2 regions of the Paenibacillus sp. ov031 genome follow, and region 2 is predicted to be linked to the other one. Evidence: riboswitches for the same ligand, from Rfam matches in the RefSeq annotation. Region 2 holds a riboswitch; the other holds the start of a gene.
What was found. Region 2 has a riboswitch for S-adenosylmethionine ahead of metA (homoserine O-acetyltransferase MetA). Riboswitches for the same ligand answer to the same signal wherever they lie in the genome.
Positions count from the first base shown of each region.

Region 1: it holds a riboswitch for S-adenosylmethionine, as region 2 does, so the genes downstream of both, BUA17_RS26480 (methionine ABC transporter ATP-binding protein) here and metA (homoserine O-acetyltransferase MetA) in region 2, are expected to answer to the same signal.

Region 1 covers NZ_FRDO01000008.1:239,200-242,623, reverse strand. The annotation lists gene BUA17_RS26490 (COX15/CtaA family protein) at 1-227, shown strand, start outside; gene BUA17_RS26485 (Cthe_2314 family HEPN domain-containing protein) at 442-1,170, shown strand; SAM riboswitch class I at 1,301-1,442, shown strand; gene BUA17_RS26480 (methionine ABC transporter ATP-binding protein) at 1,570-2,604, shown strand; gene BUA17_RS26475 (methionine ABC transporter permease) at 2,605-3,264, shown strand; gene BUA17_RS26470 (MetQ/NlpA family ABC transporter substrate-binding protein) at 3,345-3,424, shown strand, end outside.
Region 2 covers NZ_FRDO01000003.1:166,394-169,817, forward strand. The annotation lists gene BUA17_RS14410 (aminotransferase class I/II-fold pyridoxal phosphate-dependent enzyme) at 1-645, opposite strand, end outside; gene metA (homoserine O-acetyltransferase MetA) at 670-1,587, opposite strand; SAM riboswitch class I at 1,822-1,946, opposite strand; gene corA (magnesium/cobalt transporter CorA) at 2,400-3,335, shown strand.

The sequences.
Region 1 (3,424 bases), on a different contig from region 2:
GCAAACATCCGGATAACACGGAATTAAGAGCACTTGGCGTCATTTCTGTTGTGCTGGTTTTGTTGCAAGTGGTCATTGGTTTTGGACTGATGCTCACGATGAATCGTCCGGAAGTGTATATGTTCGTGGCGCTGGCGCATATGCTTGATATTGCTATTTTGTTCGGTGTATTAACCTATATGAGTTTCCTGGTGTACAAGTTGCATCGGCCCGTTAACCGATTCTAATATATCCGAATTATTGTAGTTCAGGGGATGAATCCAGCGAAGTTCACCATCCGATGATGTACATCATTGGACAGGTGAACTTTGTTTGATGTCAGGCGTGTCAGGGCACCCTATTGTAAGCAGCGGTCATACGTTTACTCTGATTCCGATTTTGTTTAATATGATGAATTATTATTAATTTAATGATCTGCAGAGTGGAAAGAGGAGGCTATATATGCTGCGAACGTTGCTGGGTGAAAAGCCGCGTAAGAACGAAGGCATACTAAAGGACGCGATGGAAGCGATGGCGGATACGCTTGAGCTATTTCAGCGACAGATGCATGTGGACCATGATCCTACCCATGATTTTCGTAAACTGTATATATGGACCCAGGGATTGATCTCTTCGCTGGATGAATTGGAGCAAAGCTGTTTTGCAGCTTCCCATTTCCGTCAGAAAGTCAAAGCGGGCTCTACGGACGATATGACATTACCAGAAAAAGCAGAGTATGCCCGTTACGTCTATTTCTATAAGGATGGCTTCATCCGATGTTTTGCCATTCTGGATAAGTTAGGTACAGTGTTGAATGAAATATTTGAGCTGAACACAACCAATGTTAAAACGCATTATTCTTATTTCACCGTATTAAGACAGTTCGGATATGATAAGCTGCATTATGTTCTTGCTAACGAACTAATTCGGATCAAGGACTCTTACCGTGAGCCAATGAGCAAATTGCGCAAGCGGCGAAACATGGAGATTCATTACATGAATTCCGAAATGCAGGATGATCTGTGGCAGCTGCACCAGACTTTGCAAGGGAAAGTGAAGCTGGAAGACCTGGATCAGCATCTTTTGGAACTCCGGCAGGGTGTGGATATGGTATGTGAGACGTTAAAAGCAGCGTATGGCTACATCAACGAGAAGTGGCATAAGCAGGTAATGCATCAACCGACGAACTGATTGGATAGTAATATTTGCCTTTGACAAATCGGAATACTTGGATTATACTGAGTTCCTGATCGACAGTTAGATGGAATTAACATTTATGACATTAACATTATAACTACTACTGAACTTATAAATTAAATATTTCTTATCGAGAGCGGCGGAGGGACAGGCCCGATGAAGCCCGGCAACCGATTTATAACTGCATGACAGCTGTGTCATACTTTATAGATGTTAGGTGCTAATTCCTACAAAATGGTGCAAGGCACGATTTTGGCAGATGAGAAGGTATAATCTTTCACGTGAAGAGCCCTTTTTGTTTCTGCAAAAGGGGCTCTTTTTTTGTACGATGAAGGGGAGTTTTCCTTTCATTCGGGTAAAGATACATGTAGGCAGTGGGAAGGAGCAGTAATTTTGATTGAATTAAAAGGTTTAACCAAGAAGTACGGTAAAGGTTCAAAAAGTACGACGGCCTTATCGGAACTAAATTTGAATATCCGCAAGGGTGAAATATTCGGAGTTATCGGTCATTCCGGTGCAGGCAAGAGTACATTGATCCGTTGTATCAATTTGCTCGAACGCCCCACGGCAGGCGAGGTTTGGGTTGATGGAATCAACCTAACCGATCTCAATAAGTCCGATTTGCAACAACAACGGCGTAAGATCGGCATGATTTTTCAACATTTTAATCTGTTATCCTCAGCTACGGTATATGACAATGTGGCTTTTCCTTTAAAGCTCGTTAATACGCCCAAGGCTGCAATTGATCGAAAAGTGAAGGAAATGCTCGCATTGGTTGGACTGGAGAACCACAGCAATAAATATCCGGCCCAGCTGTCAGGCGGACAGAAGCAAAGGGTGGGTATTGCGAGAGCGCTCGCGAGTGATCCGAACGTGCTGCTGTGTGATGAGGCCACATCGGCACTTGATCCCCAGACAACTGATTCGATTCTGAAGTTATTGCTGGATATCAATGAAAAGTATAACCTCACGATTGTTCTAATCACCCATGAGATGCACGTGATCCAGAATATCTGTGATCAGGTGGCGGTTATCCATCAGGGAGGCATCGTGGAGCAAGGGCCAGTGACGGAAGTATTTCTCAAGCCGCAGCATGCCATTACGCGTGACTTTATGATGCGGGACCATGAGGTGGGAATTGCATTAGAAGAGACCGCTCTGGCGAGTGCAGATGTCTCATTACAGAAGGATGGATCTTCTAAGCTTGTGAAAATATCCTTCTTGGGCAATAAAACCTATGAGGCGATTTTGTCCAGAACGGTTCGCAAAACAGGAGTGGATTTCGCCATTTTGCAAGGCACCATTTCAACGATCAAACAAGTTCCCTATGGACAGCTGACCGTTCGTTTTGAGGGGCAGTCAGATGAGATCAATCTCACCATTAAAGAATTAGTGGATCAGGGACTTGATGTGGAGGTGCTTCGTTAAATGGATTTTTCAACAGTACGTTGGGAAGAAATCGGTAAGGCTTCAATTGAAACACTGCAAATCCTCGGAGCATCGGGCCTATTCACGATAATCATTGGTTTGCCGCTAGGCGTATTGCTGTTTATGACGGCAAGGTCGACTTCGATTCAATCTCAAGTGGTGTACACGATACTATCTTTTATTGTAAATATTCTGCGATCAGTGCCATTTATCATTTTGATTGTTGCACTCATTCCGTTTACGCGTTCACTGGTTGGCACTGCTACAGGAGTACTGGGTGTTATACCACCACTCGTCATTGCCGCAGCTCCATACTTTGCCCGGTTGGTGGAAACTACACTGCGTGAAGTGGATCGTGGCGTCATTGAAGCCGCACAGGCGATGGGAGCTTCAACCGGACAGATTGTACGGCGTGTGCTTCTGCCAGAGGCATTGCCGGGTCTGATAGCTGGTATCACCATTACAATTGTTACCCTAGTTTCCTACACGGCGATGGCGGGGATGGTTGGTGGTGGAGGTCTGGGAACATTGGCAATCAACTACGGATACTTCCGTTATCAGAATGAAATTATGATTATATCCGTTGTATTTATGATCATTCTGGTGCAAGTGCTTCAGATGGCTGGCGATCGTTTGGTTAAATGGTTCACCAGGAAATAACACATATATAGCATTTACCTGATTCGGTATCGATTTGGGGCAAAATGCAAAAAAAATTTATTGGAGAAGGGGTTTTACACATGAAAAAATGGTCTTTTGCTCTACTTAGTATTATGCTGATTGCGGTTCTAGCGGCTTGCGGAAACAACAAGGATTCCGA
Region 2 (3,424 bases):
GGTAATAATTAATCCGGCAAGTACATCATTATGACCACCCAGATACTTCGTGGCACTATGGATGATGATATCAGCACCGAGTTCAATTGGACGCTGGAAGAATGGAGTCAGTAGTGTATTATCCACAATGGTCAGCAAGTTATGGCTCTTGGCCCAGGAGCATACCGCTTCCACATCCGTAATCATCATTAGTGGATTGGTTGGTGTCTCAATAAATACCGCTTTTGTATTCGGTTGACGAATACTTTCCAGAGCTGCCAGGTCATTGGTATCTACATAACTTGCTGTCACACCAAATCGAGACAGGATGCGTTCAAGCAAACGATACGTTCCGCCGTACAGATCCAGCGATACAATCAGATGATCCCCTTGTCCAAATAAAGCGAAAATCGTTTGCAAAGCAGCCATGCCGGAGCTACAGGCAAAACCTGCATCACCGGATTCCAACGCTGCCGCTGCTTCTTCCAACACTTTACGGGTTGGATTGGTCGTACGAATATAATCAAATCCCGTGCTTTGTCCAAGCTTTGGGTGGCGAAACGCAGTGGATTGATAGATCGGAAAATTAATGGCGCCCGTTACCGGTTCATTGATAGACCCAATTTGGGCCAATCGACTTTCGATTTTCAACTTATTGTCTTCCATTGCAGCATCCTCCTGTAATGTCGATTAGATTTGCGGACCAATATCGTAAGGTGTCTCTTGATACACATAGTAATTGAGCCAATTAGAGAATAATAAGTTTGCATGTGCCCGCCAAGTGGCCGGGGGAACACGGGAAGGATCGTCATTCGGGAAATAATGTCTAGGCAGCGCAATGTCCATGCCTTTAGCTGCATCACGGTCATATTCCCATTTCAATGAAAGAGGGTCATACTCAGCATGTCCGGTTGCAAAAATCTGTTTGCCGTCTTTGGTAGCAACCAGGAAAATACCCGCTTCCTCAGATTCAGCCAATATCTCAAGGTTTTCGTTTTTTTCAATATCTTCACGTCGCACTTCCGTATGGCGGGAATGCGGGACGTTGAATACTTCATCAAATCCGCGCAGCAACTGCACATTGGATCTGTTGATCGTATGTGAGAATACGCCAAAACATTTTTCATCCAGCGGAACTTTGGGAACTCCAAAATGATGGTATAAACCCGCTTGGGAAGCCCAACATATATGCATGGTCGAAGTCACATTGGTTTTGGTCCATTCGAAGATCTCCTGGATTTCTTTCCAATAGTTCACGTCTTCAAAGTCCATTTGCTCTACAGGAGCGCCTGTAATAATCATGCCGTCAAAACGGCGGTGTTCAATCTCATCAAAGGTTTTGTAGAACAAGTCCAAATATTCCTGGGAAGTATTCTTGGACGTATGAGACTTCGGATGAACCAGAACGATATCTACCTGAATGGGTGTGTTACCCACCAGACGAAGCAATTGTGTTTCTGTCGTTTCCTTTGTGGGCATCAGGTTTAATATAGCGATACGTAGTGGACGAATGTCCTGCTGGTAAGCAGATGTCTCGTCCATGACAAAGATGTTCTCTCCTGCAAGTACTTCCTTGGCAGGCAGTGTGTCTGGAATTTTGATTGGCATGGTGTTTCTAACTCCTCCTTGTGCATAAATAGATGCAGCCACTGCGGAATCGATACGATTCGCATCCGTACAGTTATAGGCTGCCATGAGCTTGCCTGCAGGCGCTGAATTGCAACCACATTGCTGGCGGCAAGCTCAAGTTCCTTAGCGAAAATCACTGCTGAGAAGTCGGTGCATATAACAAAGACCTTCCTCGGATTCCGAGAAAGGTCATATGTAAATAGATATGCGCCTCTCTCATCTCTCAGTTACAACAGTGTCACTTGGACACTTGGTCGCTGCAAGAATTAGCACCGTGCGGTATACCGCCGGTTGCCGGGTTTCATCGGGCCAGTCCCTCCACCTACTCTTGATAAGATTTCGCTTTATTCAATTGTAAATACTAGTGTGGTTCACCTTTTACTTTAAGACATTAATCCCCTCACGTCAAGGTGTAGTTCAATGTCTGTTCCTCAGGATCGGAACCGTTCATCATCCGTTGTCATACACTGCTCCAGGGCGCGAAATGGACACATTTTTGCGCTTGAAAGGACCCTGTACCAGCGGTATACTAGACAAGTGTTATAAACCCTTATGTGAGAGGTGACATATTCAATGGATGGCGACCCGAGGCCTGACTGGCAGCCGAATTCCGACAAACTGCATAGAGAATTGATATCAGCATGCCGGCAGCGGGACGTTACTTCCGTTTGATTATAGAGCGAACGCAGTCCTGACTTCCAGGCTCCGCTGCCGACCGGCTGATCTGTTCTTTTTGCGCCCATATTGATGAAATCCGCCCATTTGGCGGGTGCAGAAGGAGTAGATGAATAATGAAAATCCGGTTGGTAAATAACGGTGTATTTATTCCGGTGGACGACATTCAGCAGGCGCTGACTCCACCAGCGGAGGGGTTTTACTGGATTGATGCGGACGTAGACGATTTGGCGGTACTTCAACCGCTGTTCATGATGCATGATCTGGCCGTGGAAGACTGTTTGAGTGACGAAGAACAACGTCCGAAGATTGAAATTTATGAGAGCCATTATTTTATTGTTATTAATAGCATTCGTTTTGATGATGAAGAGATTTTTTTACGTGCCGTCAACTTGTTCCTTGGCAGACACTTTATTATCAGTGTTACCAAACAGAAAGTTAGCGAATTGCGAACATTGAAACCGATCCTATGGGAACAGGAAATCAGTACGCCGGATAAGCTGCTGTATCTGCTGGTTGACTTGATTGTTGATAATTATTTCACCGTAGGTGACCGAATTGAAGCGCGTATCGAGAAGCTAGAAGAAGACATTTTGATGCACACCAAGAAGTCTCATCTGAATGAGATTATCGGGTTGCGCAGTGAGATTTTGTGGCTGAAGAAAGTGCTGGGACCTCAGAAAGAGGTCATTAACACACTCAATAAAAAAGATCTGCGTCTTATTGATGATCAACTGCAAAAGTATTTCAGTGACATTTATGAGAATGCTGTTAAAATATCCGAAACCTTTGAGACTTATCGCGACCTGATGGGGAACTTACGAGAAGCTTACCAATCCAGTATCGCCAACCGGGCGAATGAAATCATGCGTGTGTTCACCGCCATTACCACGGTGTTCATGCCGCTGACCGTTATCACTGGCATCTATGGGATGAACTTCACGAACATGCCTGAGTTGGACTGGAAATATGGTTATTTCGTGGTTATTGGCCTAATGGTTACGCTGGGCCTAAGCATGTTCTTTATTTTCCGCAAAAAAGATTGGGTTTGAAATAGCAAAAGACGAAGCGCTCCACTTTTGGAGACGCTTCGTCTTTTTTTATAATTAGCTTATTGTATGACAACTAACGTCCTATTTCC